DNA from 3 places in the Undibacterium sp. RTI2.2 genome. Region 3 is predicted to be linked to each of the others. Evidence: predicted binding sites of a transcription regulator. Region 3 holds the regulator's gene; each other region holds the start of a gene.
The links. Region 3 encodes LexA, which represses DNA repair genes until DNA is damaged. Its sites were predicted from a motif close to ACTGTATNNNNATACAGT; they were not measured.
Positions count from the first base shown of each region.

Region 1: the regulator LexA is predicted to act here: its motif matches at 4,995-5,012, upstream of imuA (translesion DNA synthesis-associated protein ImuA).
Region 2: the regulator LexA is predicted to act here: its motif matches at 1,811-1,828, upstream of recA (recombinase RecA).

Region 1 is NZ_JASJXN010000060.1:3,044-14,170, forward strand. It holds gene QN395_RS19815 (error-prone DNA polymerase) at 1-2,630, opposite strand, end outside; gene QN395_RS19820 (DNA polymerase Y family protein) at 2,637-4,178, opposite strand; gene imuA (translesion DNA synthesis-associated protein ImuA) at 4,105-4,857, opposite strand; gene QN395_RS19830 (hypothetical protein) at 5,198-5,425, shown strand; gene bamE (outer membrane protein assembly factor BamE domain-containing protein) at 5,723-6,238, opposite strand; gene QN395_RS19840 (hypothetical protein) at 6,779-7,474, opposite strand; gene QN395_RS19845 (Pls/PosA family non-ribosomal peptide synthetase) at 7,461-11,127, opposite strand, start outside.
Region 2 is NZ_JASJXN010000038.1:12,731-23,857, reverse strand. It holds gene recX (recombination regulator RecX) at 1-392, opposite strand, end outside; gene recA (recombinase RecA) at 616-1,719, opposite strand; gene QN395_RS21660 (DUF2252 family protein) at 2,375-2,965, shown strand; gene QN395_RS21655 (DUF2252 family protein) at 2,987-3,583, shown strand; gene QN395_RS17110 (hypothetical protein) at 3,743-4,354, opposite strand; gene QN395_RS17105 (diguanylate cyclase) at 4,541-5,785, opposite strand; gene QN395_RS17100 (S9 family peptidase) at 6,035-8,275, shown strand; gene QN395_RS17095 (DUF5694 domain-containing protein) at 8,393-9,487, opposite strand; gene QN395_RS17090 (alkaline phosphatase family protein) at 9,814-11,127, shown strand, end outside.
Region 3 is NZ_JASJXN010000028.1:21,439-32,565, forward strand. It holds gene clpP (ATP-dependent Clp endopeptidase proteolytic subunit ClpP) at 1-482, shown strand, start outside; gene clpX (ATP-dependent Clp protease ATP-binding subunit ClpX) at 699-1,970, shown strand; gene lon (endopeptidase La) at 2,179-4,593, shown strand; gene lexA (transcriptional repressor LexA) at 4,985-5,659, opposite strand; gene rpsF (30S ribosomal protein S6) at 5,925-6,293, shown strand; gene priB (primosomal replication protein N) at 6,324-6,623, shown strand; gene rpsR (30S ribosomal protein S18) at 6,633-6,917, shown strand; gene rplI (50S ribosomal protein L9) at 6,945-7,397, shown strand; gene QN395_RS14905 (replicative DNA helicase) at 7,662-9,050, shown strand; gene QN395_RS14910 (DUF47 domain-containing protein) at 9,141-9,767, shown strand; gene QN395_RS14915 (inorganic phosphate transporter) at 9,910-10,920, shown strand; gene QN395_RS14920 (LytTR family DNA-binding domain-containing protein) at 11,081-11,127, opposite strand, start outside.

The DNA.
Region 1 (11,127 bases), on a different contig from region 3:
GACATACCAAGCCTGACAGCTGGATGCTTGCCATCACTTTTTTCTAAGCTGGAGTTCCATTCGCTGAATCGGATGTCGATATCTAATACGATGATCTGATGTCGTTTTGCATCTTGGATTAATTGTGATGGAGAATAAAATCCCAACGGCTGGGAGTTTAACAAGGCGCATAAAAAGACCGCTGGTTCGTGACACTTTATCCAGCTACTGGCATAGACTAATAAAGCAAAGCTGGTGGAGTGACTTTCTGGAAAACCGTATTCACCAAAACCCAGCATTTGTTGAAAAATACCTTCCGAAAATTCTTTCGTATAACCACGCCTGACCATGGTGTCGACGATGCGATCATGATAGTGCTCTAGTCCGCCTTTACGTTTCCACGCCGCCATGGCACGACGTAATTCATCTGCTTCGCCCGGAGAAAATTCAGCCGCGATCACGGCGATTTGCATGACTTGTTCCTGAAAAATCGGGATGCCTAAGGTTCGTCCTAGTGCTTCCCTGAGTTCCTCCTTAGGATAAGTGATTGCTTCTCTATTTTGTCGGCGTTGCAAATAGGGATGCACCATACCGCCTTGAATCGGGCCAGGTCGTACGATGGCAACTTGTACTACGAGATCATAAAATTCTTTGGGACGCAGACGCGGCAACATACTCATTTGTGCACGGGATTCAATTTGAAATACACCTACTGTGTCGGCCTTGCAAATCATCTGATAGGTCAGCGGATCTTCACGTGGAATGTCCTGCAAACGTGATGGTCTGCCGGGTAGCGTGGCCATCAAAGCCAGTGCTCGTTTTAAGGCAGAGAGCATGCCCAAGGCCAATACATCTACCTTAAGCAAACCTAAAGATTCCAGATCATCTTTGTCCCACTCAATCACGCAACGGTCTTTCATGGAGGCGTTTTCTATCGGAACCAAGCGCGATAATTTGTCACGCGCAATGACGAAGCCACCGGTATGCTGCGATAGATGGCGTGGAAAGCCACGTAGTTGGCTGGCCAGGCTTGCCCATTGCTGTGCCAGTGCGCCTTCAGGATCAAGCCCGCTTTCAGCAAAACGTAAGAGCAGATCCTGTTTGCTATCAAACCAGCGATGTGATTTGGCGACGGTATCTACTAGCTCCAAATCTACTCCTAAAGCCTTACCAACATCGCGCAGTGCACCACGGGATCGAAATGTATGTACTGCTGCGGCTAAAGCAGCGCGGTTTCTGCCATATTTGTTATAGATGTATTGGATCACGTCTTCACGTCGCTGATGCTCAAAATCGACATCAATATCAGGCGGTTCATTTCTTTCCTTTGAAAGAAAACGCTCAAACAACATGGTGCTGCTTTCAGGATCGACTTCCGTAATATGCAGGCAATAGCAGACGACAGAGTTCGCTGCTGATCCACGTCCCTGACATAAGATGCCAATTGAGCGTGCATATTTAACGATATCGTAGACCGTTAAAAAATAAGGCTCATAGGCGAGATCGTTAATCAGATGAAGCTCATAGTCGATACGATCTGCGACCTTTTTTGAGATCCCGTTGGGAAAGCGCTGTGCTGCTCCATATGCGACTTCTTGTTTGAGGTAGGCTGCAGGTGTGTAGCCCTTTGGTACTAATTCATCGGGATATTCATAACGCAATTCATCTAAAGAGAATTGGCATAGGGAGGCAATTCGTATCGTTTCGGCCAATGCCGCTGCTGGATAAATATTGGCCAGACGTAGTCGTGAACGTAAGTGTTGCTCTGCATTGGGCGCCAGATCATAACCACATTCTGCAACCGAGCGTTTAAGTCGGATGGCAGTCAGCACATCTTGCAGTGGCTTACGTGAGCGCACATGCATATAGACATGACCTGTTGCTACAAAAGGGATACGATATTGGTTAGCGAGAGCGATGATCGTTTTACGGTGTTGCTCATCCATCGCCTGATAGAGCAAAGTCAGACTGATCCAGGCTCGTTGTGGGAAATGTACCGTCATCCATCGCAGTTGTTTTGTCAAGATCGCCGCATCAGCGGGATAGTCTGGAATCAGAATCAGCAGGCAATCGGGAAGCCCTTTCAGATGCGCATAGTCTTTAGGAGGATGACTAAAATCCTCTGGAGTTATCAGATAACTTCCCTTGGTGGTACGTGTTCTTGCCAATGTGATTAGTTCAGATAAATTGCCATAGCCTTGCCGGTTCTGTGCCAGTACTATCAGGGAAGGCGGTTGCATAGAGTCCTGCTTGTGCGTTTGAGTGTCCGTTTGGAACTCAGCCTGAATCGTCGCAGGATTGTTAGCGGCGCTTTTCATCAAAAAATCAGGAAAATCAAGTGTGCCGGAGAGTTTGAAATAACTACCGACAATCAGAGGGAGCTTAGATTTCTTTGCCGCGACATGCGCACGTACAACACCGGCTAATGAGCATTCATCCGTGACTGCTAAAGCGGAATAATTGAGTTGTGCAGCGCGTGTTGCCAACTCTTCTGCATGAGAAGCCCCTAGCAGAAAACTGAAGTTGGATTGGCAAAACAGCTCAGCATATTCCGGCAGTGTATAGGGCAGCGACAGTTGTGCAGATGTTGACGGCGTGGGTGACGATGGTGGTGTTGGTGGTGTTGGTGGTAATAATGGAGTGGTTGTCATGATAGATCAACCAAAGACACCATGTACAAACCAGCTTGCGTTGGTATCGGTCTGCTCACCTAGACGTTCTCTATAAATCCAATAGCGGATATGTGCTGGATTTTCCGCGACGAAGTAATCACGTGTTACTAACTGCCCATTCCACCAGCCAGCTTCTATTCTTTCTGCACTTGTCAGTAGTTTGAGTGGCGCCTGGTAATAAGGTCTGTGTTGCCGTATTTCGATAGCGATCGCTTTTTCTAAAAGCCACATAGGGCGGGATGCCTGTAGGGGTGGTTGCTGTTGTTGACATTGTTTTTCTGTTGCCTGCTGGTGAATCACCGATGTCCAGTGATTTGCTATTTCAGGCCGATGATCGGCTAGTGGTGCGGCCTGCAAAACCTGATTGTCACCCAAACGTGCTACCAGCAATTCCAGTAAGCGATGGTGATTTTCGGCGTGAGCTTTGGGTTCCGGGAACAGTGTCGCATTGGGGACATGCATTGCTTGAACCTGGCTGGCATCCAAGCTGACGGCGATGACAGGCGCCTCAAGCTTCACTTGTGCCAGACGTTCTTTGAGTAAGCGTATCAGGTGATCTTCGCGCCAAACTGGTTCGGCTAACAAAATACTTAACAGAGTGGGCGCAATAGCTTGTCGACCACGTTCATGTTCTAGTTGTAAATCGACTTGCGATACTGCGAGTTGCTTGGCAGTCAGCCATCCCATCAATTGTGTTAGCAGACTACGAATAAAAGCTAGGACCATTTCTGCATGTTCTATCCGGTCGGGCATGTCAATACGGACTTTGAACTGAGGCGGAATTGCGATCCACTCGAATAGCTCGACTTGTTCACCATAGGCTTGGTCTAGTACATCGAGAATCTGTTTGCCACAACGACGTTTCAATCCGGCGCGTGGTAATTTTTGTAGCGTTCCCAAGTCATCACAGGCAATACCGCGCAGCCAGTCCAGCCAAGGAGTCGCAGCGGGGAGCAGATGCACAGGCAGACTATCCAGACTTTGCACTAGCTTGTTCAATTTTAAAATTCTTGTTGCCGGAGGTCGTTGCCGTCTACTTTTGCTGGAATGCTTGTTGAGCTTGTCGGCAGTGCTAGCAGCATTACGTGCAAGCAGCCATGCACCCATCGCGGTTGGTGCGCAACTGAGTGTGATGGTCATTCCCATCACGCGCATGGTTTCTTTAATCCGGCGACATAAGGCACGGATGCCACCAAACAGCCGCAAGCTCGCTCCGATATCCATCAACAAACAATCATGTCCGGCATAAGCTACTTGCGGCGTGTAGTTTAATAATGCCATCGCCACTTGTTGTAGGGCGCGTGTTTCCAGTGCTGGCTGGCGCTGATAGAACAACGCGGATGGTAGCAACATTTGCAAACCTGCTTTACGCATACCGATCTGCGCGCCAGAATGGCATGCTAATACGGATGCGCAGGTGATCCGATTTTGCTCCAGCACGACTGCAGCCTGCTCAGTTAACCAGTTCGGACGAAAAATTTCTAGCTGCAACAGTGGCAAGTGCAGGGCGATCCAAAGGCGTGTCATTGGTCAATCCGGTAGACAAAACAGGTGAATGGGAGGCAATTGCTGAGTCAGGTAACAAAAGCGAGGGAATTCTCAGCAGCAAAGGCTGTTCTCGCCGGATACCGCGTCGTTTGATAAATTGAATTTGTACGCCTTCTAAGGTAGGTGCGACTTGCAGGCGTAATGGCGCTGGCGAAGGTGTGTCGGCACAAGTGCTTGGTCGCATCATGAAAAAAACTGCTTCCCCACCTTGCGCAGCAAGATGCAGACGACGTAAGGCTTCTGAACGGATCTGCGTTTGCCACAATAACAAGGCAGCGCAACTGCCGCTACGTAAAACCTGCTCAGCCGCCCACAGAGCATCGGCTTGTTTTTTACTCCGTATCCAGACACATTGAGAGAGTGGAATGCCAAAAGCATTTAAGGCTAACAATTGCGGCGCATAAGGCGGCTGTATGAACATAATCGAGCCTCCATCTTGTCTGGCAAGTCTGGACAAAACAGGATGCAATAAGCGCAATTCAGCACTGCCGTGATGCTGGAGCAGTAACTCAATCAAACAACTTCGCGGCCAGCCACCACCGGGCAATTCGGCCGACAGCGTCGGAAAACTGCTTTCTACACAAGCGACATGGCTACGCGCCAACTGCGATGCGCGCCATAAAGAGGGATGAATTTGATCTGGGGTGAGGGAAGACATAGATACTGAAATAAACACTTTAATAGATGGGACTTACGCAAAACCGCCTCAGTTGTGTTGCCGCGCTTAAGCGTACTTAAAGTACTGCTTTCGTCGCTGCGTCTTGCCGGGACAATTTTTTATAAGTCCAAATAAATACTGTATGTATATTCAGTATAATATTTAAATCATCTATTTTTCAATCACTTAGCGAAATAATGAAATAAATAAAATACTGATTGCATATACAGTATTTTGTGCTAAAGTATGTTTTGTCGTATCGCTTTAGCTCTATCGCTTTTTTTATTCAACAAACTTATTACCACTTTTTATTCATTTACTGATTTGGAGACGGTTCAATATGGCACACCTTGATAATTCCTTTGACGGACAATTTAGCTTGCAACTCGCCCCAACATCATTTTTGATGCGATTGGGTAGCCGTGAAATTTTTGTCTGTCGTGATTTCCGCAAACGTTATTACCACGTCAATCCGTTGATGGATTTTTCGACAGGGATAGAGGCGGGACATCTGGAACTATTATTGTTCCGCAAGTGGTTGATCATCTTCTCTAAGGCAAGATGGTAGTCGGCAGGTGATCACAAGTCACGGGTGTATGTTCCTGCCCTTGCTTCTGATCGTTGGATTAAACCTAGAAACGGCAGTTGGACGAGTTTGAGTGTGCATTTTTTCGGTTCTCCAGCAAGGCGAGACGCAACCTTCATGTTTCAACTAGGAGCAACGCAGTTGGGGGAGCCGAAAAGTATGCAATCAGATTGGTAGCGCTCTCACCAGAACGGCGACGGTGACGGTGAAAACGCTGACATGAGTCAATTGAATCAACTACTTATTTATACTGACAAGCGGTCAACGGCCGTTTCCAGGTTAATGGCGGGATCGACGCTCGCTAGGGTCGCGCAAAGGATCTGGTCCGTTTTCTAGCTTGCTCACAATTCCGGCTTGATCAAAATAGATAGACATCAGTGAGTCCCACACACCGCTTTCTTTATAGGGATAAGACCAGGTTTCTAGTTGTACTCGCGGAAAAAAGCCAGTTTCGCTCGGTGCTCCGATGATTTTTAGTACGCTGGCTTTGTCGGATTGTCCTACTTTGACTTGAGCAAATTTTTGCAGAGTTAATACCTGCTCATAAGAGATCAGCTTGCCATCAGAGCCGATACGCGCCATGTGTGTTGCCTGTGCCATCCTACCGCGCATGTATTCCAGCAAATGCTGATCGCCGTCCTGGTAGATATGCGTTGGCTGACCCAATTGTGCGATGACTTCTGCCTCGGTTTGACCGATCTTAATTGTTCCAACGCCCCAGCTTACACAGGAAGATAAACTGAGTACGGCGAGTAGTGGGCCAAGCATCTTTAATAAGCGTGGGGCTATCATCATGATCTCCATTCTGGCTTTTATCAAGCCAAGCTATTATTTATACTGATGGTGAGTATATTTTTAACGTCCAATAAATCATTGGACGTTAAGCTATGTTTTAAAGAATTAATAGGGGAGTATATTAATTCACCAAGCTAATCATAATGCGGCATGTTTGTTTGACGCTACTTAGGCCACTTAGCGTTAAGCTTAGATCTCTTACCCAATAAATTCCAGTTCTTATCCAGACAATAAGCTCCAGTCATTTTTTAAGTTCTGGTGCGCGTCTGAACCATTTCAGGCTTTAACCCAGATTTTCCATTGGAACAGCGAGAAGTGTGCCTTTGGCGGACTGACTGGCTAGACGCGACGACGACGCAAGCTGCATCTTGCTAAGAGGAGCAACAACACCAGGCAGTTCGCCAAAGGTGCACTTGTCGCTGTAGCGCTCCCACTCAAATCGCGGTGGTGTTATCCCTCTGAAGACCGCACGCCGTCCGCGTTTTTTGCGAAGTGATAGCGGTCTAATGGAAAATCTGGGTTTAACTATTTTTACCGTTTTTAAAAGGCGATGGCACCCACATAGCCGGATGGCAAATCTAACAATATCGTTCTGCATTTTTTTAAACGTGCTGCCAGATCAGGATGCCATTCTGATAAAGCCAACCCTTGGGACTTCAGTCTAGCCTCTTGCATAGTCCATTCTTGTGCAAACATCAGCAGCTGATGCTGAACTGTTTGTCCGGCAATTTTCTTATAGACCTCATCGCCTAAATAAAGTTGTGTTACATCCCGCCAATCCAGGGACAAATCGACCCGCATTAGATCAATGCCGATATTTTTTTGAAAACTGATCGCCGCAATAGATAAACCCGGCTCATGACTGATTGACACGCCTAGCGCGATCTCTTGTTCATGAGCATATTTGTCTGTGTCGCTGGAATTAATACAGATACTTAAAGCTTGTCCTGCCGATCCTACAATTCGCACTTGTTCCTGTGGGATAGAGAAGGCTTGCGAGAACAGATCCCGCAAGGCGTGGCGTATTTGCAGTCTGGCTTGATCACGCAGCGTAGTTATCTCTGTAACTACAGAAATAACTACGCTTTTGTGTTGATGGAATGCTTCTACCGCTTCTGGCAATAAATCAGGCCAGGAATAGACAGCTAGCTTGGGTGCTGTAGTAATAGCTACCAATGCCGTCGGCATCGGATTGGACGAATCTGCTTCAGCCCTCATCTCGTCAGGATTGCGCAATCGCTGCCGGGCAGCCGCGCCAGCTGGATTTGGCGGGGATAAATTCGCCCTTCATTACCAGAGTCAGCGCGCCGAGTTTGGCTTCGTCACCCACGACGGCGCTATATAACACCGAGCTGCGGGCACCCATGTAGACGCGTTCACCGATGATAACTTCGTCAATCTTCATCACGCGGTCTTCAAACAAATGAGTTTGTGGGCAGGCCAGTGCATTGATCTCACTATATGCACCGATGCTGACGCAATCAAACTCGGTAATATCCGTCGTATCCAGATAAACACCACGACCAATTCTGGCACCCAACAAATTAAACGCCAATGGCAACCATGGTGTACCGCGCAAATAGCGCATGAAGTTGGGGACAGCGATTCCTTCGTACAAATTGGTAATGCCTTCAGACAGCCAGACAAACGAGGTCCACATTGGCATGCTGCTCTTTTTGTAGCGGAAAATGAACAACCATTTCAAGGCCATGACAAAGGCAAAACTGCCAACACCATACCAAAGTCCGGCAATCGATAAATAATAGGCGACATCGCCCCAGCGGTCATCACCGGCCAAAGGCATCAGATTGAGCACAATGGTGTAGCCAACAGAAATTACCATCGCATGGGGAGAAATAATCCGGAATGCTTCAATCAGACCACGACCAAGACGACGCATTGCTGATGGGCGGAAGGTGAGTTCTTCGGGAAACCCTTTGACTTCTTCCCGCGCCGGCAAATGCATAGGCGGCGAACCTAACCAGGTATCACCCTCATGCATTTGATCATTGCGCGGCGCACTGGTGTGAACACCGATCAAAACGTTTTCAGGCAAGATCGTGCCATCTGGAATATACGCGCCGTTACCGACAAAGCTCCGGCGAGAAATTACGGTCGGCTGCATACTCATCCAGCCGCCATCAATTTCTTCATCCCCTAATAAAACTGCATCAGCGATAAAGGTGTCATCCCCCAGTGTCAGCATATCTGGCACGACGCCCAAGGCGGTTGAAATCTCTGCGCCGCGTCCCACTTTTGCGCCCAATAGCCGGTACCAGTAAGGCGCATACACCGTGGCATATACGCCGTGCAAAACATTCAGGCTCGATTCCTGAATCTGATTGACCAGCCATTTGCCGCAATAAGTATTGCCATGTACCTGGTACGTTCCCGCTTTCAATTTCGGCAAAATGCTCCAGCGTATACCGGCCGATAACAGCGCGGTACAGACAATCAAGATCGCTGTAGCGGGGAAGGCGAGGATGAAATACTTGGTCAGCTGGAAAAACATATTATTACTTTGCAGCCAAGGCAAACTATCCAGATTGTCAAACCAATCGATCGTAATAAAGCTAGGGAACACTGGCAAGAAAAATAACGCGGTAATCAACAAGCTACCAAAAATAAAGAACACAGCTTCAGTGAAAAATCGTAATTCAGATACAACTGGTCGTTCCGGGCGCGATGCCGGATCAAATACACCCACATCAGCCGCAGGCGATCCGCGCCAGATTCTGTCATTGGGAATAGATTGACCTTCGCTCAACGCAGACTGACCTTCCAGATGGGCGAAGTTGCCAAGCTCAGTACCGCCTTCCAGAACCGAATAGGAACCGACATAGGCTTCGTTGCCCAGCGTGATCTTACCTAAACGCAGCAGACCGCGTTCAACACGGGCATTTTCAAAATTGCAGGCGTTACCAATACTAGCGCCATCACCAATTTGTAATAAATCAGGTGAGCGCAAGGTGATCGAGCCGATGTTCACATCCTTACCGATCTTTGCACCCAATGCCCGCAGCCACCAGGCATACATCGACGATCCACTCAGCATGTAGGTCGGTGCTGCTTCTACCAGCCGGTCTGCCAGCCACCAGCGATAATATGTGACACCCCACAACGGATAATTGCCTGCTTTAAGTCGCCCCACGATCAGCCATTTGCCTGCGATCGCGATTACAAACTCAAACAGGGTCAGCAATAAAAAAACACCAACGGATAAAAAGGTTGCACGAATAATCGAGTCGTCGGGGTCGCCAGTAAAAAAGTGATAAGCGAAGAAAGGCGCTAACCACTGCATCATGCGCATGGCCACCAAAAAGGGAATCATGACCGCCTGAGCAGCACCACATATCCAACGCTTGACGTCAGATGGCTGCTCCCAAGTGGTGTGAATATTTTCTGAGGTAATCGCGCCGGCAGTCATGACGCCAGCAATTGTCCCGACCAGCCGTGATTGATAGATGTCACTGATTTTGAAATAGGCATATCGGGCATCTGCTCGCAGCATCGACACCAGACGTGCTGCCAGCAAGGAGTGTCCACCCAGATCGGAGAAAAAATCGGCGCTTCTGTGGATTGCTTGTCCTGGCAAAAGTTTATTTAAGGCCGCAAATAAAATTTCTTCTGCCGGCGTTTCTGGAAGATCGGATTCTTCCGTGCTCACCGTTTCTGAAAGCGTTTGTGCTTTCAGTGTCTTTCTGTCGATCTTGCCTGAAGTAAGCCTTGGCATTTCGCTCAAAAATTCATAGCGGCTTGGCACCATATACGAAGGCAAGCTTGCCAATAAGGCTTGTCGTAAGTCGCTCGGTTTAATCACGTGAGAAGAGTCGTTCACAATAAAAGCGATCAACTGATCAACACCTTGCTCTGAACGTAAAATGACCGCGACGGTACCAACACCCGCTTGCTGCGCCAGTACGGCTTCTATCTCGCCCAACTCAACCCGAAACCCGCGGATTTTGACCTGATCGTCGGCACGCCCCAAACATTGGACCGAGCCATCCTCCGCAATACGTGCCAGATCACCCGTTCGGTATAGCCGCTGATCATTGAGACTGTTCGATGGAGCAGACCAAGGATTGGCGATGAATTTTTCTGCCGTCAGGTCAGGTCGTCCCAGATAACCATCGGATACGCCCGGGCCAAAAATACACAGCTCCCCGGTTTCACCACGCGCTAATAGCCGCAAACCCTTTTCCACATCCGCATCAATCACCAGCAGACCGTAATTGGGTAGCGGGTGACCAATCGTCACTGGCATATCTGGCTGTAATACCGCCAGACTGGCGGATACTGTTGCTTCTGTCGGGCCATAGGTATTAAACATCTGGCGTCCGGGCTTGCTCCATTTGGTCACAAGACTTTCCGGACACATTTCACCACCCAGATTGATCAGGCGCAGGCTAGGCACATCCTCATTAAACAGTGCTAGCAACGTCGGTACTGCATGCAAAACAGTGACCTGATTTGCGATTAAGGCCATTGGTAGTGCATCCGGATCGACTGCGATTTCTTTCGGCGCTATCCATAAAGTCGCACCGACCAGATAGCTGATCCAGATTTCTTCAAACGACATATCAAACGCGACTGAAAATCCTTGATACACCTTGTCTACGCTGGTAATGCCTAAAACCTGATTTTCACTCCGTAAGAAATGACAAATGCTGCCTTGGGTAATCGCAATCCCTTTTGGCTTACCTGTTGAACCCGAAGTGTAGATCACATAGGCCGGATCGGTAGGGGCGGTCGCTTGGCGTCGCAGTAGTGGTGCGTCGATGGCCGTCATCAACTGCATTGCAGTCCAGATATGACAAGCAGGTGATAGTTGATGTGCTGTTGATGTAGTTGAGGTAGTTGAACGTAGCTGAGATGCGAGAGCATCTGCC
Region 2 (11,127 bases), on a different contig from region 3:
TGCTGCATGAAACGCGCCTGCTTTGCACGCTCAAGATGGTCTGCAGGGGAATGAGGGAATTTTCTGTGCAGCACATCGATCGCACGACTCAACTCTGATTCCGCCAACTCAGCTTTAACGCGATCAATTTCTTGCCCGTCCATCTGGTGGCTCTGTAATTCGGCGAGTATCCGCTGATTGCCGAAACGTGCTACACGGCGATTTACTAAGGAATCTGCAAAGCGTTCGGCCGACAGATATTTGGCAGTTTCTAACCAATCCAGAAGCACCGAGATATCTTCGCCTTCTCGCGCATGAGGCTGGAGCTTATGCTCCAACTCCATCCGGCTATGTTCTCGCATAGAAAGATAGCGCAGTGCTCTAGCTTTTAAACTGATTTTTAATTTAGCCATGGTTAAGTAAATATCCCAAAATATCTGCTCAATAAAAAACCGGAATATGCTTGTATTAGAAGCGTATTCCGGCTTGGACTTTTTGACTTGAGTTTTTGACTCAATGGCCGCCGTCGTAATATGGCTTGTTTAGGCTATTTCGCCAGGCGCTTAGTGAGTTTGCAACTAATAAGTTTGCGAATAATCAATTTGCGGCATCAGAATGACTCAACTTACATTAAGCCTATTCAGCCTTCTCCGCTTTTTCAGCTTTTTCTGCCTTCTCCGCTTTTGCTGGCTTTGATTTAGTTTTTTCTGTCACCAACTCTTGCAGCGTCGGCACTTTTAAATGCACACGAACTTTGTTTTCAATCTCATGCGCGAGTGCCGGTCGCTCGCTCAGGAAACTCCGTGCATTATCTTTACCTTGTCCGATACGTTCGCCATTGTAGCTATACCAGGCACCGGCTTTTTCTACAATCTTAGCGTCAGCGGCCAAATCTAAAATCTCGCCTTCGCGGGAGATACCTGCACCGTACAAGATATCAAAATGCGCTTCTTTGAAAGGAGGCGCTACTTTGTTTTTGACTACTTTAACTTTCGTTTCATTACCGATGACTTCGTCACCGGCTTTGATGGAACCTGTACGACGAATATCCAGACGAACCGATGCGTAAAACTTCAATGCGTTACCACCAGTTGTGGTTTCTGGGCTACCAAACATGACACCGATTTTCATACGGATCTGGTTAATAAAAATAACTAGTGTATTCGTACGTTTTATGCTGCCAGTAAGTTTGCGCAGAGCTTGTGACATCAGACGCGCTTGCAAACCCGGCAAAGAATCACCCATATCGCCTTCGATTTCAGCCCGTGGGGTGAGCGCAGCGACCGAGTCAATAACGATTAGATCGACGCTGCCTGAACGTACCAGAGCATCGGTAATTTCTAATGCCTGCTCGCCGGTATCCGGTTGTGAAATCAGCAAATCAGATAAGTTAACGCCTAGTTTTTGCGCATAGCCCACATCCAAAGCATGCTCCGCATCAATAAATGCGCAAGTGCCGCCCAACTTTTGCATCTCTGCAATGACTTGCAATGTCAGCGTTGTTTTGCCGGAAGATTCTGGACCATAAATCTCAACGACACGACCGCGTGGCAAACCGCCTACGCCCAAGGCGACGTCCAGCCCCAAAGAACCCGTGGACACAACTTGCACTTCTTCTACCACTTCACCATCGGCCATCCGCATGACGGAACCTTTGCCAAATTGTTTTTCAATCTGTGCAAGTGCGGCTGCTAAAGCTTTGCTCTTGTCTGAGCCGGTATCGGATTTTTTGTCGTCCATAATTTCTTTCAGGTATGTTGCGCTTTATGATTTTTTGAAATGTGCCGATGGGTTTTTTACAAAAATCAGCAGGTTTTCTACATCTGACGACACTGTATAAAAAATCAGTGATTTATGCAAGCAGGATTTTAAAGAATTTATTATTACCTAAAACTGCCAACTGTCGATTTTCATTTAACTTTGACCTTTTGGGAGTGCGCATCAACATTTCTTATCTTGGCTATTAATTAATTTGCACAATTTGGTTATCTGAGAAAATCGGATCTTTAATGATTAGCTCACATCCATTTTCGTCGAATAGCGTTTGAATGACCTTAAGACTTGATAGCGATTATCACTTTTGTCGCGCTGCAAGCTTTTGCTTAGGTCTGTTAACATTGAAACTTGCAAATGAATTGATGCCAAAATGCAAGAATGCGCCATGGCGCTGCTTGCTTGTGGCTTTGTGCTTGTTTAGACCCAATCCCTTACTCGGTTTATCTCGGTTTTGTGTTAACGGGTTCCGGCTTCGTCAGTTATTCTAGGGCAAGTATAGTCGTTCTGGAGAATCGGCTTGGCTCCTTGTCACAAGAAAAAGAACAAACAATACCTGTTCATTAGTCAAGTTCATTAGTCAACTTTTGTTATCCCCATTTTGAAAACATATCGGCTACTTATGAAACGAAAGCATCAATTCCCTCAAACTTCTGATCGGGCGACGGTCTTAGCCCACACCCGGAATCTCAAAATGACCAGCTCCGCGAGTGCGTACGTGCGCGGTAGCACATCAAAATTTTACGAATGGCTTGAAACATCCAGTATGGGGAAAATACCCGAAGGGCCACCTATATGGATTTGCGGGGATTGCCACATAGGCAATCTTGGACCGGTCGCTGATATTGACGGTAAAGTTGATTTTCAAATCCGAGACTTTGATCAAACGGTGATCGGCAATCCTGCCCATGATCTGATCAGGCTGGCGTTGTCTCTTGCATTCGCCGCTCGAGGTTCTAACCTTCCTGGCATTATGACGGCGCATATGCTAGAGGTGTTAATGGATGGATACACATCGCAATTTGTGATCGGCGATGAGACGCCGATCCCAGTACCGGCGGTGGTCCGGGCTTCAATGAAAGTAGCACGGAATCGCACCTGGAAGCATCTCGCACGGGAACGTATTGCGGATGTCCGGCCGCATATTCCGCTAGGAAAAAAATATTGGCCAATCCTAGCCAAAGAACAAAACGCCATCCGATCTGTATTTTAGAAAGGAAGGGCTATCGATCTGGTGAACAAGATTCGCAGCAGGAATCTTGAAGATAATGTCAGTCTTTTGGATGCCGCCTATTGGGTCAAAGGGTGCAGCTCACTAGGCCTGTTGAGATATGCTGTACTTTTGGATGTTGATGATGTGAAGACTAAACGACAAGAAATTTGCTTGATGGATATCAAAGAAGCGGTAGCAGCAAAAGCTCCGCGGTATCCAGATAGCGGCATGCCATTGGTCAATGCAGAACGTGTCGTAAAAGGTGCCAGAAATCTCTCTCCCAATCTTGGCGAGCGCATGATGACCGGACGCATATTAGGCAAATCGGTCTTTGTAAGGGAACTTAGGCCAGAAGATCTAAAATTGGAAATTCAGACTTTATCTCCGCGAGAAGCGGTAAAAGTTGCACGTTATGTTGGCGCCATAGTTGGTAAGGCTCATGTACGACAAATGGATGAATCAGTTGCACTGGATTGGTTTAAAGAATTGACACGTAACCCGTCTAGTAAAGAGGCGCCCAATTGGCTGTGGAAGTGTACGGTAGAGTTAGCTGCGCTACACGAAGCGGCCTATTTAGATCATTGCAGGCGTTATGTCTCGACTCAAATTGATGATTAAATCGCCGCAAGCTCATGAAGGATCGATCCTTCTGCCTTTTCTGGACTATATTCACTGAACAAAAAATAAGGCGAATAAAAAACGGGAAATTTAAAATTAAAAGAGGGAAGCCTTTAATTTGACTTGTTCAGTTCAAGGCTCTAAAAACACCAATTATTTTTATTTAATATGTATTTTCAGCCCGCTCAACAAACCATCTTTAGCTGAATACAAAATTGGGCAGTTGACGACAATTTTGGTGGGTGTCAGGTCGACTAACTGCTTCTCTGTTGCATCCAAAACTTCTTCTTCTGATTTCAGCACATGGGCTTTTGTTGTATCGCGCCAGGTGACCATGTAGACGACCCATAATGGCGTGTATGCCTCGCTTTTATTGCGGTAGCCGACGCTCTCTGGTGCAGAGGGAAATACGCTGCCTTGCTCAAAATTGCTCAATTTATAGACGCGGTCTACTGCCGATGGCTGACCCGGCACTGGCGCACGCAACACATTAGATAGGCGCGATACGTAATTGGTATCAGCCTGTTGTGCCATCTTTTGATCGGACATGTCTGTCGAGATGTAATGCACCAGATGGCCTTGATACCAACCCGCTAGTAAGGGGATTTCTACCGTGGCGACCGATTTTTCATTGAGCTTGCTGAGATCGCTGTTTGTATCCGGTGCAGCGTAGCCAGCCTGGCTGGAGAACATCATGCTAAGCGCAATCGCACATGTGGCGATGCCGAGCTGGTTGAATTGAGTGCGGACGGATTGGAAACGACTTTGCATATGCTACTCCTCCATTGGTTTGATTTGGATATTAGCAGAGTATAGAAATTAGATGCGGTAGCGACAACAGCATTGTTTGGCGGAATAAAATTACTAAATTCAATCGTCCATATAAAATGCGGCTCCTGGCACGATATTGGCCTGAGAGCCGCAGAAGTATTGGACATCTAAAATATCAGTTCAATATCAAAGATCCAGCATCACCCGATTTCTACCGCTGCGCTTGGCCTCGTATAGCGCTTTGTCTGCACGCTCCAGCAGCTTACCTAGTTTTTTATCGCTTTCTAAATTTGTCGCTACGCCGATGCTGACTGTCAGGTGAAACTGCTCGCCCGATGTCGCATGTAGTACTAGGTCTTGCACGTGCTGACGTATCCGTTCTGCTGCGCTGATGGCGTCTTCGCGGCTGGCTTGTTGCAGCAAAACGCAAAACTCTTCGCCACCTAATCGTCCAAATACATCTGAATCGCGTAGCTCCAGCGTGACGGTTTGGGCAAATCGGGTCAGCACTTTATCGCCACTGAGATGTCCGTATTGGTCATTGATGGCTTTAAAGTAGTCCAGATCCAACATTAGCAAGGTCAAACTATTGTTGTAGCGCTGGCTAGTCTTAAAAATATGTTCCGCTTGCTCCAGAAAAGCACGCCGGTTCAATATACCGGTCAGCGTGTCGGTGGTTGCCAGCAGTTGTAGCTCTCGCTCCAACATTTTGCGTTGAGTCACATCGCGGTAAATGCCCTCTACCCCGGCATAAGCACCAGCGTCGTCGTAAATCGCTTTGCTGCTGATAGAGATATCAATCACTCGTCCATCTTTGCGCACCATCTGGCCTGGGAAGTCAGATACTTTGCCATCTTTGATAATTGCCGCTTTAAATGCATCGCGGTCTTCGTTATGCGGATAATACGATTCGGCATTTTTACCAACAATTTCTTCTGGCTCATAGCCCAATACGGTGCGCACACCGGGGCCAACCATTTGCACTATTCCGGCCGCATCGGTGCGGTAATACACGTCCTGCATATTCTCAAAAAGATGGCGGAAATTTTTCTCACTGATGCGAAGTTGCTCGGAGATTTCGCTCTGCGCTGTCATGTCCATCCCCACCAGCAATACTGCGCCCTCGCCGCCAAACTGAATAGACGAGCTTGCGACTAAGAGCATGCGCAAGTTATTTTTGCAAGTCCGCAGACGAAATTGGGTAGGATCATTAGCCCAATTGGCACCTTGTTTGTTTAAACGTTGATTCGATCGGTTGGCATCCAGAGGATGAACAAAATCACTGACCGGGCGCCCGATCAGGCTGGTGGCACTCTCTGCCTCTAGCAATATCGCAGCGGCCCTGTTGGCATAGACGATTTTGTTATTAATCAATACCGTCATCGATACCGGAATAATATTGATCAAATCACGAAGAAATGTATCGGACACCACTGCAACCTCTTTTTCTTTCCAGTACGACGATGCACAACAAATACAAAGCAAACACAAACTAAGTAGTAACACTGATGCACCTTAATTCTAGTCTAGCATTCTGACAAACCAAACCCAAAAATTGATTTGAAGCAAAATAAGTCATTATTTGCTATCTTGTTGCCTTCTCAATACTCTGCAGTGAAAAACTCAAGAGTTCACCAGTTTGTGCTGGCTAACGACCTTATCCAGTTTTCTAGGATTTTTATGCGCCCCTTATTATTCCCTTTACTCGCAGCCTTGGCCCTCCCCGCATCGGCAGAGCGTCTTACTCTGGAACGTATTTTTGATAACGCCAGTTTGGCTGGCAGCAGTCCCAGAAATTTGCAGGTATCGCCCGACGGCCAGCGAGTAACATTTTTGCGTGGGCGCGACGACGATCAGTTTCAGCTCGATTTATGGGAGTTGACCGTCAAAGATCAAAGCATGCGCCTGCTGCTGGATAGCAAAGTGCTGCAAGCCAACGAGCAGATTTCTGATCAGGAAAAAGCCCGCCGCGAGCGTGAACGGATTGCCAATCTGCGCGGGATAGTTGACTACGACTGGTCGCCAGATGGCAAACAATTATTAGTCCCCTTAGCCGGTGATTTGTATCTGGTTGAGTTAGCGCATACCGACAAAGCGCGCAAGATCGCATCTGGCGCGGTGATGTCGGCACAAATTTCGCCCAAGGGCCGGTATGTCTCGTACATCCGCGATCAAAATTTATTTGTGCTTGACCTCACCACCAACACCGAGCGCCAGCTGACTAAAGACGGCGGCGGGACGATCCACAACGCAGAAGCCGAATTTGTCGCCCAAGAAGAGATGGCGCAAACCAGCGGCTATTGGTGGGCACCGGACGATACTGCGATTGCGTTTAAACGCTTTGACGAAAGTCCGGTCCCGATTGCCCGCCGCTTTGAGATTTATGCTGACCGCACTGATGTCATTGAACAGCGTTACCCCTACGCGGGTGCTGCCAATGTGCTGGTGAGTTTGGCTCTGGTCAATCCGGAAAATAGCGAAATTAAACAAATTGATATTGGCAAAGACAAAGATATTTATCTGGTACGCGCCGACTGGAGTGCGGATGCAAAAACACTGGTATATCAACGCCAGACCCGCAACCAGAAACAACTCGATTTAATCGCTGTCAATGCCAGCAGTCTGACGCAAACAACTATGCTGACAGAGACCTCTGCAAGCTGGGTCAGCATTATGGATAAGCCTTATTTTTTGAAAGAATCGCGGCAGTTTATCTGGACCTCTGAGCGCAGTGGGCGCAAGCATATCTATCTGTACGATCTACAAGGCAAACTGATCCACCCTATCAGCCAGGGTGAATGGGGTATCGACAACATATTGGCAGTCGATGAGAAGGCACAAAAAATATTCGTTAGCTCCAACCGTGATGCAGTCACCGACAAACAAATCTATGCATTGAACTTAGATGGCAGTACTGCCGATACCCCAGTACGCGTCAGCAAAACCGATGGCTGGCACGAAGCCAAATTCTCAGGCAAAGCGGAGGTCTTTATTGATACCTGGTCTGATCCCAACACGCCGCCGCAAGTCAGCCTGCGTCAGCCAGATGGCACGCTGATCGCCTGGATAGAACATAACGAAGTCAATGCTAAACACCCGTATGCGCGTTACGCCAGCAGCCATGTGCCTACTGAATACGGCACGCTGACATCGGATGATGGTCAGACTCTGTATTATTCCATCAAAAAGCCGCTGGACTTTGATGCGAGCAAGCGTTACCCCGTGTTTTTGCAAGTGTATGGCGGCCCCGGCGCGCAAACCGTGCAACGTCATTGGGGTAGCTTGTTTGAACAATATATGGCGCAGCAAGGTTATATCGTTTTTAAACTAGACAACCGAGGATCTGCACGTCGTGAGCGCCGCTTTACCGACGCCATTTATCAAACGCTGGGTAAAAATGAAGTCGCCGATCAGGTCACAGGGATCAACTGGCTGGCGCAGCAAAGCTTTGTTGATGCCAAACGGATAGGCGTGTTTGGCTGGAGTTATGGCGGCTTTATGAGTCTGCGTTTATTGTCCGCTGCATCCGACAAAATCGCGGCGGGTGTATCGGTCGCGCCGGTGACTGACTGGGCCTTGTATGACACGCATTATGTTGAGCAATTTATCAACAGCCCAAAAGACAATCCGGCAGGCTACCGCCAAAGCGGTGTGTTTGCTCATCTGGATGGATTGAAGTCACCATTATTACTAATACATGGTATGGCCGATGACAACGTGTTGTTCACCAATACCACCAAGCTCATCGATGATTTAAGCAACCGTGGCATCTTGTTTGATCTGATGACTTACCCGGGTGCAAAACACGGAATATCCGGCGCAGCAAAGCAGAAGCATGTGTTTCGCACGATTGCGACTTTTTTTGATAAGCATCTGGCGAACACTCAAGGAAATAAAGGTGGCGCAACGCAGCTGAAATAGGCTGCCGCGCGCCATCAATTCTGCGATATCGGCGATGTGGTTTTGCTTGAAATTTCCTAGTGACAGTTGCGTGTTGGTTCTGCAACAGTTCAGCTATAACTCAGTAACAGTTCAACATTATTTCAGCACCGCTGCCACATCGACGATATCCACACCTTGCAGTTGTCCTAGCCAGGCATCGAACCACGGCTTGTGTGTGGCGCCGACAATCGACAAGACGCGGGCACCGAGGCGTTCGCGGAAGGTTTCGCGGATGTTGGCGACCATACGCAGATTACGGATTTCCCAGCCCGCAACCCACATTTGCGGATGGCCTTCTGGCGACTTTGCCCGTAAGGCTGCGCTGACATTGGCTTCGGCGCGTATCCGCAGGCCTTCCGGGTCGTTGATGGAACGGTATAGCGGCAGCAGATCGCTTGCCTTCGATAAGACATCTTCCCGCTTTTCACGCTCGCTCAACACCACACCGCCCGCGACCCAGGCCGCCTCGATCGACTTAACAAAGGCCTTAATGTCTGGCACATCGATACGATCACCAGTGTGATTATCTACTGCATAAACCTGCTGTAAGCCTAAGCGTGCGGCAAGACGCGCGGCTAACTGGTAGCTCTCGTTATTCACCGTCTCCATCCGTCTAAGTTTTGCGATTAATGCAGTGTCCAGACTATCGCCGACATGACGCTCCGCCTCTGGAAGCTGTCGCCACTGCACGTAGGCCGAGGCAAGTTCATTTGACGCCAGAAATAGCGCGGCCAGACGTCGCCGTTGCGCTGGGGTTGGAGCCTGATTCCTTACGGATTGAGCAGCCCAGGCCTTGAGCGTCTTATCCACTTCGGCCATAGCGGCAGGTACATCTAGCCCGGTAGCCGCTTTCGCCACGTCAGTAGGATCGCAGTACTCGGCACCGTACTTTGCAGGATGGCGGGCAGCAAGATCGCACTCTTCACCGGACTGGTCCTCAACAGTGATGATGTCAGGCTTAAACGCCGCCAGCCGGTTTAATACGCCGTCCAGTGCCGCAGGGTTGAAGTCTTTTGGCAGACTGTTCAGATGCATGGTGCCGAGTACCAGTATCTGCGAGCGTGGCCCGACCATGTCGCGGTCAAGCGTCGCCAGATCGCCTTGCGCCTGCGCTGCAAACGGCAGTGCCACGATGGCTGTTGCAGCGAATGTTGACACTAAACCCCGAATCCAATTTATCTTTTTACGCATGTCGTATTTCTCCAGGTGCGCATCGTTAAAATCTGACAGTGTAAGAAAGCACGAAAAAAGCTCAAGCGCATTTGGGACAGGATGCATATTCACAGGCTTAGGATGTTAAAAATACGGTATGTATTTTTACCGATCGTCAAACATACCAAGCCGGGCATATAACATCAGACAAGTAAGCGCGTCATCAACATGTAATTCTGCTCTGTGATGATATGAGTTTTTCTATTATTCTTACATGCTGCTCAGAAGCTATTCACGATTAAATCGAAAGATTACTGTTAATAGTCCTTGGCAAAATATCTGCCATCTCAACCATCTCATATGCCATGACCAAATCCAATTCACTCAGTAGCAGCAAGCTTCCGCATCAAGGTTTACACCGTTTTCAGCGGGCATTGATGGCGACATGCGTTGCTGCCAGCGCAGCCGCCATCGCGCTGTCCATTTCCGGCACGGCTGTAGCAGCCGACAAAATCCCTGCTAACAATGTCATTAAACCGAAACTGGTGGTGGTATTAGTCGTCGACGGATTACCGCAAGAACAGGTGCAACGTTATCGCGATCAGTTTGGTCAAGGTGGCTTTCGCCGCTTGCTGGATCAGGGTGCATGGTTTAGTGACAGCCATCAGGCACATGGCGTCACCGTGACGGCGGTTGGTCATGTAGCGGTGCTGACGGGCGCTTATCCTTATCAACACGGCATTATCGGCAACGAGTGGATAGATCGTGCCAGCATGAGCTCGATGTATTGCACACAAGATGCCGCTTACACTTACCTGAACGAAGAAACCAAACCCAGCGATGGCACCTCTCCTGCAAATTTACGGGTAAGTACGCTAGGCGATGAGCTGCGTTACAGCAATGGCAATTTATCTAAAGTGGTGACAGTATCAGGCAAAGATCGTGGTGCAATCCTGCTCGCTGGCAAAACTGGCACGGCATACATGTACATGGGCAAATCAGGTAATTTTGCCACCAGCACTTATTACCAGAAAGAGAACCCGGATTGGCTTAAAACTTTTAGCGCTGCCAAGCCGCAAGACCGCTTCTACGGCAAACAATGGAAACCCTTGTTACCTGCACCAGCCTATGCCAGCGATGCGCCGGATAATTCGCCAGGTATGGCAGCGGTGGTAGATAACCGCAGTGGTTTTCCTTTTATTTATGGCAGCGACTCAGGTCAGCCAGACGCTAATTATTACGGCAAACTGCCGTACAGCCCTTATCTCGATGAGCTGACGCTGGACTTTGCCCGCGCTGCCATTGATGGTGAAAAATTAGGTCGCAATCCGGCGGGCGTCCCCGATGTGCTGGGCATCAGCTTGTCTAGCCACGACTATATCAATCATAGTTTTGGCCCAGAAAGCCGTATGTCGCACGACCATCTGCAACGCCTTGACCGTCTGCTCGCCAGCTTTTTTGATGATGTAGAAAAACGTGTAGGACTGGAGAACACACTGATTGTGTTAACCGCCGATCATGGCTTCCCTAATGTGCCAGAATTTTCTCAGTCACAGAAGCGCGATGCGCAGCGTCTGAATACCGCCAAACTGATGAGCGACGTCAACGACCATTTATCAGAAAAATTTGGACTAAAGAATCTGGTCCTCAAATTTTCGTTTCCTAGCTTGATGCTGGAT
Region 3 (11,127 bases):
CAGTAAATGATCAAGCTGCAAATTTAATCGTAGCTCAGTTATTGTTTTTGGAAAGTGAAAATCCTGATAAGGATATTTCGCTTTACATTAATTCTCCGGGTGGCTCTGTATCAGCTGGTATGGCGATTTATGATACCATGCAATTTATTAAGCCTGATATATCCACTTTGTGTACAGGTTTGGCCGCGTCAATGGGTGCATTTTTATTGGCTGCTGGTGCGAAAGGCAAACGTTTCTCACTGCCAAATTCTCGTATTATGATTCACCAACCTTTGGGTGGTGCTCAAGGTCAAGCCTCTGACATAGAAATACAGGCGCGTGAAATTTTGTACCTGCGTGAACGTTTGAATGGAATCCTAGCTGACAAAACTGGCCAGACAGTTGAGCAAATTGCGAAAGATACTGATCGTGACAACTTTATGTCGGCCGAATCTGCAGCGGAGTATGGTTTAATCGATAAAGTCTTAACGCATCGCGCCTGATATACTAAAAATATTGAGTAATTAGAAGACGTCCGCGCTTATTAAGTGCGGACGTTTTTTATTGTGCTCTATAATTAAATTGCTAGCGGGTTTTATATTGATTTGTTATCTTCGTATTTTCGTGTCCTTCTTCAATGACATATATCGGATTTACGGTTAATATCAAAATTATTCTCGCTTAATTTTTGCTTAATTCCTGTTAAAGATATACGTACTATGCCTGATAAAAAATCCTCCACTGGCGAAAAGCTTTTATATTGTTCTTTTTGTGGCAAAAGCCAACATGAGGTTAAAAAACTAATTGCAGGTCCGTCTGTTTTCATTTGCGATGAATGCATCGATCTGTGTAACGATATTATTCGTGACGAAGTTGGCAACTTGGAATCTATTTCCAGTGCAAAAACTGATCTGCCAACACCTTTAGAAATTACAGCTTTGCTTGATCAATATGTAATTGGTCAAGTAACAGCAAAACGTATTCTTGCTGTAGCTGTTTATAATCATTACAAGCGCTTAAAGCATCTTGGTAAAAAAGATGGTATTGAGCTATCTAAGAGCAATATCCTTTTGGTCGGCCCAACTGGGTCAGGTAAGACCTTACTTGCACAAACTTTAGCACGTATGCTCAATGTGCCGTTTGTAATTGCTGATGCGACAACTTTGACTGAGGCTGGCTATGTAGGCGAAGACGTTGAAAATATTATTCAAAAGCTGCTTCAAAACTGCAACTATGAAGTTGAGCGAGCCCAAAAAGGGATCGTTTATATTGATGAAATCGATAAAATATCTCGTAAGTCAGATAATCCTTCAATTACCCGCGATGTTTCTGGAGAAGGCGTACAGCAAGCATTATTGAAATTGATTGAGGGTACGATGGCATCCGTGCCACCGCAGGGAGGGCGCAAACACCCTAATCAAGATTTCATTCAGATCGATACCACAAATATTATGTTTATTTGTGGCGGTGCATTTGATGGTTTGGCTAAGATTATTTCTGACCGCTCTGAACGCAGCGGCATAGGATTTTCTGCTAGCGTGAAAAGTCAGGCAGAGAAGAGTGCTAGCCAGGTTATGCAAGATGCAGAACCGCAAGATTTGATTCGTTTTGGTTTGATCCCTGAGCTTGTCGGTCGTTTGCCTGTGATTGCAACTCTCAACGAGCTTGATGAGACGGCATTAATTCAAATCTTGGTCGAGCCGAAGAATGCGCTGATCAAGCAATATTCTAAATTGCTTGAAATGGAGGGTGCTGAGCTTGAAATCAGGCCAGCAGCTTTGCAAGCAATTGCAAAAAAAGCAATCGCACGTAAAACAGGTGCACGAGGCTTAAGATCTATTCTTGAGCACGCGTTGCTAGATGTTATGTATGATTTGCCTAGCGAGCAAAATGTTTCTAAAGTGGTTATTGATGAAAATACTATTACCAATGGCGCAAAACCTTTGTTGATTTACGACGAGCAACCGAAGGTGTCAGGTATAAAATCTTAATCCTTTAAAATTGTGGGTGAATGTCATAATTGATCCACGGTATTTGGAATAAGCAGTACAATTAATTACACAATAAAATTGAGCTTCAATCGAAAAGCTACCCGGAGTTTCTCTCTGAGTGGCTTTTTTTATTGTTTTTCGGATGACGGGCTTGAGATTTAGCCTAGTGCGCCAATCTATATACTAGAAATTTTGAATAAGGTGCGCCATGACAACTTCTATAATTACTGAACAAACCGAATTGCCTTTATTGCCACTGCGCGATGTGGTTGTGTTTCCACACATGGTTATTCCTTTATTTGTGGGGCGTCCAAAGTCCATTAAAGCTTTGGAAGCAGCAATGGAGCAGGGCAAGAGCATCATGTTGGCGGCACAAAAAGCTGCAGCAAAAGATGAGCCATCTGCTGACGATATTTACGAAATCGGCTGCATTGCCAATATTTTACAAATGTTGAAATTGCCAGACGGCACTGTTAAGGTGCTGGTCGAGGGTGCGCAGCGTGCACGTATCCACAAGATTACTGAAACAGAGTCTCACTTCACAGCAGAGCTCACTCCTGTTGCGCTGGAAGAGGGTGATGACTCTGAAGTAGAGGCAATGCGCCGTGCAATCGTTCAGCAATTTGATCAATATGTAAAACTGAATAAAAAAATCCCACCTGAAATTTTGGCATCACTTTCCGGAATTGATGATGCGGGTCGGTTAGCCGATACGATTGCTGCACATTTGCCTTTGAAGCTAGAGCAAAAGCAAGTCATTCTGGAAATTTTTAGCGTTGCCAAACGTTTAGAACATTTGCTTGGTCAATTGGAGGGTGAGCTTGACATTCTGCAAGTAGAAAAGCGTATCCGTGGCCGTGTTAAGCGTCAGATGGAAAAATCTCAGCGTGAATACTATTTGAATGAGCAAGTAAAAGCGATTCAAAAAGAACTCGGTGAAGGTGATGAAGGTGCTGACATCGATGAGTTAGAAAAGAAAATTCTAGCCGCAAAGATGCCGAAAGAAGCGCATAACAAAGCGATGAATGAGTTGAAAAAGCTTAAAATGATGTCGCCTATGTCTGCTGAGGCAACTGTTGTTCGCAACTATATAGACACGATCGTTAATTTACCTTGGAAGAAAAAATCCAAGGTAAACAATGATTTAACTAACGCTGAAAAAGTGTTGGAAGATGATCACTTTGGTTTAGATAAGGTCAAAGAGCGTATTCTGGAATATCTTGCCGTACAACAGCGCGTTGATAAACTGAAAGCGCCAATATTGTGTTTGGTCGGCCCCCCAGGTGTGGGTAAGACCTCCCTTGGTCAATCTATAGCACGTGCTACTAATCGTAAGTTTGTACGTATGGCGCTGGGCGGTGTTCGTGACGAGGCGGAGATCCGCGGTCATCGACGCACTTATATTGGCTCTATGCCCGGTAAGATATTGCAAAGCTTATCGAAAGTAGGCGTGCGTAATCCATTATTTTTACTGGATGAAGTAGATAAAATGGGGGCGGATTTCCGTGGCGACCCGTCTTCTGCGTTACTTGAGGTGCTAGATCCTGAACAAAACCATACTTTTTCTGATCATTACATCGAAGTTGATTTCGATTTATCAGATGTTATGTTTGTAGCGACCTCTAATTCATACAACATTCCGCCAGCTTTGTTGGATCGTATGGAGGTTATTCGTTTGTCGGGTTATACCGAAGACGAAAAAGCTAGCATTGCCCAGCGTTACTTACTTCCTAAACAAATTAAAAATAATGGTTTGAAGGATGGTGAAATCAGTGTTGCTGAAAGTGCTATTCGAGACATTATTCGTTATTACACTAGAGAAGCAGGGGTACGTTCCTTAGAGCGTGAGTTATCAAAAATTTGTCGCAAAGTCGTTAAAATGCTCTTACTTAAAAAGAGTGAAAAGAAAGCAACGATTACATCAAAAAATCTTGATAAGTTTTTGGGTGTTCGTCGTTACGATTTTGGTGTGGCGGTCAAAGATAACCAGGTTGGACAAGTCGTTGGTCTTGCGTGGACTGAAGTCGGCGGCGATTTATTGACAATTGAAGCAGTTGCAATGCCTGGTAAAGGTGGCGTGATACGTACCGGTACTTTAGGCGATGTGATGAAGGAGTCGATTGAAGCTGCTCGCACCGTAGTTCGCAGTCGTGCGAAGCGCTTGGGTATTAAGCCAGATGTGTTTGAAAAAAGTGATATTCATATTCACGTTCCAGAGGGGGCAACGCCAAAAGATGGTCCTTCCGCTGGTATTGCTATGACGACAGCTCTGGTATCTGTTTTTACCGGGATACCGGTACGTGCAGATGTAGCGATGACTGGTGAGATTACCTTGCGTGGTGAAGTATTGCCTATCGGTGGTCTAAAAGAGAAATTATTGGCCGCTCATCGAGGCGGAATTAAGACGGTTTTAATTCCTGAAGAGAATGCTAAAGATTTAACTGAGATTCCTGATAACGTCAAAAATAAGCTAGAAATCATTCCAGTGCGTTGGATAGATAAAGTCTTAGAAATTGCTTTAGAACGTCAGCCAGTTGCTTTGACTGATGAAGAAGTTTTAGTAGCTGCTACGGCCACTAAAGTTGAAGGTGGCGTTGATGTTGGTGGTGTTGTAAAGCATTGAGCCTGATCCGAAATTTGGTTTTAATCAGATAGTTTTCTCTGATTAAAAACTAAAGAAATTAAAATGGCCGCTAGTTACCTAGTGGCCATTTTTTATTCATAATTGATTTTCTGGGTTATCTAATCTTTAAATCATTGTCTAAATAGTAAATTAAATTGACCGATAATTTAACTTTTGTCGAGACGATGAAAGTAGGCTCGAAACATAAAATTTTATGCATTTAATCGGAGTTATTGCATACTATGGGTGAGTATATTTTAATTGTCTATGCACCAATTGAGTAAAATCATGTTTTTCAAAAAGATTGTGGGGAGTATATTGATTGAGTTGGGACGTGACAGATGGAATTTTTTTAATTTCCTGATATTGCCAATACCTAGTAATACATAACTTAAGTCCAGGTTCTGAGCAGCCCAACGGCTAAACCTTCAAGTGAAAAGTCTTGATCAAGTTCATTAATCTTGATATTGGGATAATCAGGATTTTCTGCCAATAGCTCGATCATATCCCCTGATTTTTTATAGCGTTTAACCGTAACATCATCCCCCATACGGGCAATCACGATTTGTCCATTTTTTGCTTCGTTAGATTTTTTTACTGCGAGCAAATCACCATCAAAAATACCGGCATCACGCATAGACATACCACGCACTTTGAGCAGATAGTCTGGAATAGCTGAAAATAAGGCTGGATCAACTTGATAGGTCGTATCCACATGCTCTTGCGCAAGAATGGGAGATCCTGCTGCTACTCTGCCAACTAGCGGCAAACTAAGTTGCATTAGTGATGGATGAGGTAGCGCTAATTGAGCACTATAGTTAGGCCTAGCCTTGGTGCTTCCACTGCTTAGTATGGAATCGAGCAATCGTATGCCGCGTGAGGTACCCGGAGCAATTTCAATAACTCCTTTGCGTGCTAGTGCTTGCAAATGCTCTTCCGCTGCATTGGTGGAGCGAAAACCTAATTCATTCGCAATTTCTGCTCTTGTTGGCGGAAATCCAGTATTTTGGATCGCGTCCTTAATTAAATTTAAAATCTGTTCTTGGCGAGCGGTGAGTTTTAGCATGATCGAATTCCAATCGTGTAGTTGTGAGACTGGGTTTATATGCAGCCTGTATTTTTGTACAGTATAAACCTAAAATCTTTTTCATCTCAAAATTTTTTTAAGTCCTCTCAATGGGTGTGTTACACATAAATTGGTAGCAGTAAATGTAATAAGCTATTGAAACTATTGAGTAAATTGTCAAAATGCAGTATAGTTATGGGCTTTCCTCTTCCCGCACTCGTCTTGACGCCGAGGCGGGCTATTCAATTGTCCACAAGGAGAATATATGCGTCATTATGAAATCGTATTTATCGTACATCCGGATCAAAGCGAGCAAGTGCCTGCAATGATCGAACGTTACAAAGCCACAGTTGTTGCACGTAGTGGTCAAGTACACCGTATTGAAGATTGGGGCCGTCGTCAATTGGCTTACATGATTCAAAAACTGGCAAAAGCACATTATGTTTGCATGAACATTGAGTGCGATGCTGAGACTCTGATTGAGTTGGAAACCGCATTCAAATTCAATGATGCAGTTCTGCGCCACCTCACAGTCAAAATGAAGAAAGCTGAAACAGCGCCATCTCCAATGATGAAATCTGTTCAGAAAGAAGATGCTGCTAAAACGCAACGCGTAGAAGCGCCAGCAGCATAATTGACACGTTAGAGGACGCTACATAAATCAGTGAATCAGCTTAAAGTCGTTGCCAGCATTGTAGAAAAATCGGCGCTGCGTTTTACACCAGCCGGAATTCCGATAGCCTCTGCGGTACTGATACATAGCTCTAAGCAAACGCAAGCAAATGCCCAACGTGTAGTCGATTTTGAAATCAATGCGCTAGCCGCAGGAGAAATTTCAAAGCGATTTATGGAAATAGAGTTAGGTGTTGTAATGCAATTCACAGGTTTTTTGTCGCGCAAGAACCGTAACAGCAAAAGTCTCGTATTTCACATTACTGAATTCGAGACAAATTTACTAGATTAGGAGCCACAAATGGCATTCGGTAAAAAATTTGACAAAAGCAAACTGAAAAATAAGCGCCCACAACAAAATCCATTGTTCAAGCGTAAAAAATTCTGCCGCTTTACAGCCGCACATGTAGCGCAAGTTGACTACAAAGACGTCGATACATTGAAAGATTTCGTGCAAGAAAACGGCAAAATCATGCCAGCACGTTTGACAGGTACTAAAGCTTTGTACCAACGTCAAGTCGACACAGCGATCAAACGCGCACGCTACTTAGCGTTGCTGCCGTACACTGATTTGCACACAGCGTAATTGACGACAAGGTACTAGGAGAAAAATATGCAAGTTATTCTGATTGATAAAGTCGTTAATCTCGGCAATCTGGGCGATGTAGTTAAAGTTAAAGATGGTTACGCACGTAACTTCTTGATCCCACAACGTATGGCTCGCCGTGCTACAACTTCAGCGATTGCTGAATTCGAAGCAAAACGCGCAGAGTTGGAAAAAGCAGCAGCAGCACGTTTGGCTGCAGCACAAGCTCAAGGCGAAAAATTGTCTGGTTTGACTGTGCAAATCTCGCAAAAGTCTGGTGTTGATGGTCGTTTGTTTGGTTCCGTAACCAACTTCGACATCGCTGAAGCATTGACCAAGCAAGGTTTTGCTGTTGAAAAAGCGCAGATTCGTTTGCCACAAGGTCCGTTAAAGATCGTTGGCGATCACTCTGTTGCCGTTGCTTTGCACACAGACGTAGTTGTTGATGTGACCGTTGCTATCTTGGGCGAGCACGCTTAAGTTTTAGTCGCATAGTATTTAAAAAAGCCGGGTTCGCCCGGCTTTTTAACGTTTACGTCGTTAAGATTGAGCGATCAATTAGTCTTGGCAGTCAGGTATTGATTTAATTAATTTGTTATTTTAAAGCTTGCAGCATAAATGGTATTTAGTATTTTTTAATAGCGGCTGTGCCTGTTATCTTAGTAATAAATGGTCAGATTTATGTATTTCATTAAGGCATGTTCTGTTGATTTCGATATTGAATAAAAAGGTATAATGCGCGCCATGAAAGCACCTTCCGATCCGCAATTAGATTCCATTCGCGTCCCGCCACATTCCATCGAAGCTGAGCAATCTGTTTTGGGCGGCTTACTATTAGATAATGCTGCGTGGGATAGAATCGCCGACTTTATCCGCGAGGATGATTTCTATCGATATGACCATAGGATTATTTTTCAGGCAATTGTTAAGCTGATTAATGCGACTAAGCCAGCCGACGTTATTACCGTTTACGAGGCACTGACTGGCCTGAATAAAGCAGACGACGCTGGTGGTTTGACGTATTTAAATGCGCTGGCACAAAATACTCCCTCCGCCGCAAATATTCGTCGTTATGCCGAAATTGTGCGTGACCGAGGTGTATTGCGCAAATTGATTTCAGTCTCTGACGAAATCGCTGGAAATGCCTTTAATCCGCAAGGTAAAGAAGTAAAGCAAATGCTGGATGAGGCAGAGTCAAAAATCTTTGCGATTGCAGAAGAGGGCTCCCGTGGCGCTCAAGGCTTCACTGCTATTCAACCTTTGCTTACACAAGTGGTTGAGCGAATTGATGAGTTGTATAACCGCGATCACACGAGCGATATCACCGGCGTACCAACGGGCTTTACGGATCTGGATCGGATGACTTCCGGTTTGCAACCTGGCGATTTGATCATTGTTGCAGGTCGCCCATCAATGGGTAAAACGGCGTTCTCTATCAATATCGGTGAAAACGTCGCAATTGAAAGTGGTTTGCCAGTCGCTGTGTTTTCGATGGAAATGGGTGGCGCTCAATTAGCCATGCGTATGCTTGGCTCTGTCGGTCGCTTGGACCAACACCGACTGCGTACAGGTCGGTTGGTCGATGAAGATTGGCCGCGTCTGACCCATGCGATTCAAAAAATGAACGACGCGCAGTTATATATTGATGAGACGCCTGCGCTGAGTTCAATTGAATTGCGCGCTCGCTCGCGTCGTTTGTCACGTCAATGTGGCAAACTGGGTTTGATTATTATCGATTACTTGCAACTGATGTCAGGTAACACTGCAGGTGAAAACCGTGCGACAGAAATATCCGAAATTTCCCGCAGCTTAAAAGGTTTAGCAAAAGAGTTGCAGTGCCCAGTAATCGCACTCTCTCAGCTCAATCGTTCGTTGGAGCAAAGGCCGAATAAACGTCCGGTAATGTCCGATTTGCGGGAGTCTGGCGCGATTGAGCAAGATGCTGACGTCATTCTATTTATCTACCGTGATCAGGTTTATAACCCGGACTCTCCAGATAAAGGTACCGCCGAAATCATTATTGGTAAGCAGCGTAACGGTCCTATTGGTAGCGTACGTTTAACCTTTTTGGGTGAATACACCAAGTTCGATAATTACACAGGCTCACTGTCTATTTACGGTGACAACGAATAGTCGTACGACTATTTAGCAGTATCCAGATTATTCAAATGCTTCTTTTTGATCTGGAGCGATTTCAGTATTTTTACTTCTAGCGAGAACAATATGTTTGGACGATTGATGCCCACTGAGGGTAAATTTTTTGAGCTCTTTAACCAGCATGCAGAATTATGCGTTAAAGGTGCCAAAGAAATGGTCGCCTTGATGACCAATTTTGATGACCTTGAGCACCGTGTACATGCAATTGAAGGTATAGAAAAACAGGCCGATACAGTTACCTACAACACGATAGAGTTATTGCACAAAACCTTCATCACGCCGCTGGACCGTGACGATATCCACCAGCTGATTACCCGCATGGATGATATTTTGGATTTGCTGGAAGATGCTGGACAAACAATCTCTTTGTATGACGTCCGTGAGATTACACCAGAGGCTAAACGTTTGGCTGAGTTATGTCTGGCCTGCGCAGAAAAGGTAAAGGCTGCGGTTGGACTCTTAAATAACATGAAAAACTCCCGCGAGATTTTGTTGATCTGCGAAGAGATTGATCGCTTGGAATCGGATGCGGATCACGTCATGCGTGCAGCGATGTCTAAATTGTTTCGTGATGAACCGGATGTCCGTAACCTGATTAAATTGAAAGCGATTTACGAGATTCTGGAAACCGTGACAGATCGTTGCGAAGACGTCGCCAATATTATTGAAGGCATTATTGTCGAAAACGCGTAACGATGAAACTGGCAAGACATTGCTCTGCTAGTTCAGATGCTACAAGTATGTGTACCGGCAGTATCTAAGCATCTAACTTGCCTGTCGTTTTATTTAGTATTAACTCTCAGCTCCGAGAGTGCTTAAAAGAGAAGTGATTCCCATGCAAACCTTCCATATGAGCCTGTACCTCATCATATTTCTGGTGGTGCTAGCTCTGTTATTTGATTTTATGAATGGCTTTCATGATGCAGCGAATGCTATTGCTACCGTTGTTTCTACCGGCGTATTAAAGCCTCAGCAAGCAGTCGCGATGGCGGCATTTTTTAATGTGCTCGCCATTGTAGTTTTTCCATTGACTGTTGCAACCACGATCGGTAAAGGTACGATCGATCCCAGTGTAGTTGATCATTATGTGATTTTTGGCGCATTAGTTGGGGCGATTTTTTGGAATTTTGTGACCTGGTATTTTGGTATTCCATCGTCCTCATCGCATGCATTAATTGGTGGTATGGTTGGTGCGGCGGTAGCTAAAGCAGGCACTGGCGCATTGATTTCTGCTGGCTTGATCAAGACGATCGTGTTTATCGTTGTGTCTCCTCTGTTGGGGTTTTTTCTCGGTTCTTTAATGATGTTATTGGTGTCGTGGTTGTTCGTTAAATCGACGCCGATGAAGGTTGATAAATGGTTTCGTCGTTTGCAGCTTTTATCCGCTTCCATGTTTAGCCTGGGGCATGGCGGTAACGACGCTCAAAAAACCATGGGGATCATCTGGATGCTGCTGATCTCTGCCGGTTATTCTGCACAAGCAGATACTTCGCCACCGCTCTGGGTGATTATCTGTTGTTATACCGCGATCGGTATGGGGACTTTGTTTGGCGGATGGCGCATTGTCAAAACTATGGGACAAAAAATTACAAAGTTAAAACCTGTAGGCGGTTTTTGTGCAGAGACAGCAGGCGCTGCGACCTTATTTTTTGCCACCGCCATGGGCATTCCTGTCTCCACGACACACACTGTTACTGGTGCGATTGTGGGCGTGGGTTCTGCCCAAAAGATGTCTGCAGTGCGTTGGGGTGTTGCTAGTAATATTGTCTGGGCCTGGATTTTGACTATACCTGCCTCTGCCTTTGTCGCCGCGATTGCATGGTGGGTCGGACGGCACATATTATAAATACTCCCCCTGTTTTTTGGTAAATATGCCTTATCGTCCATATTTTCTCTGGACGATTTAATATACATAGGGGCAGTATATTAAAAAGCCTGACAAGCATCACGTTTATCAGGCTTTTTTCAACTGCGTACCGTTTGTTGATCTGATCGCCGCTATTCGCTTACATTTGTTTAAACAGATGCACAAAGCTACGACTGACTTCCAGCT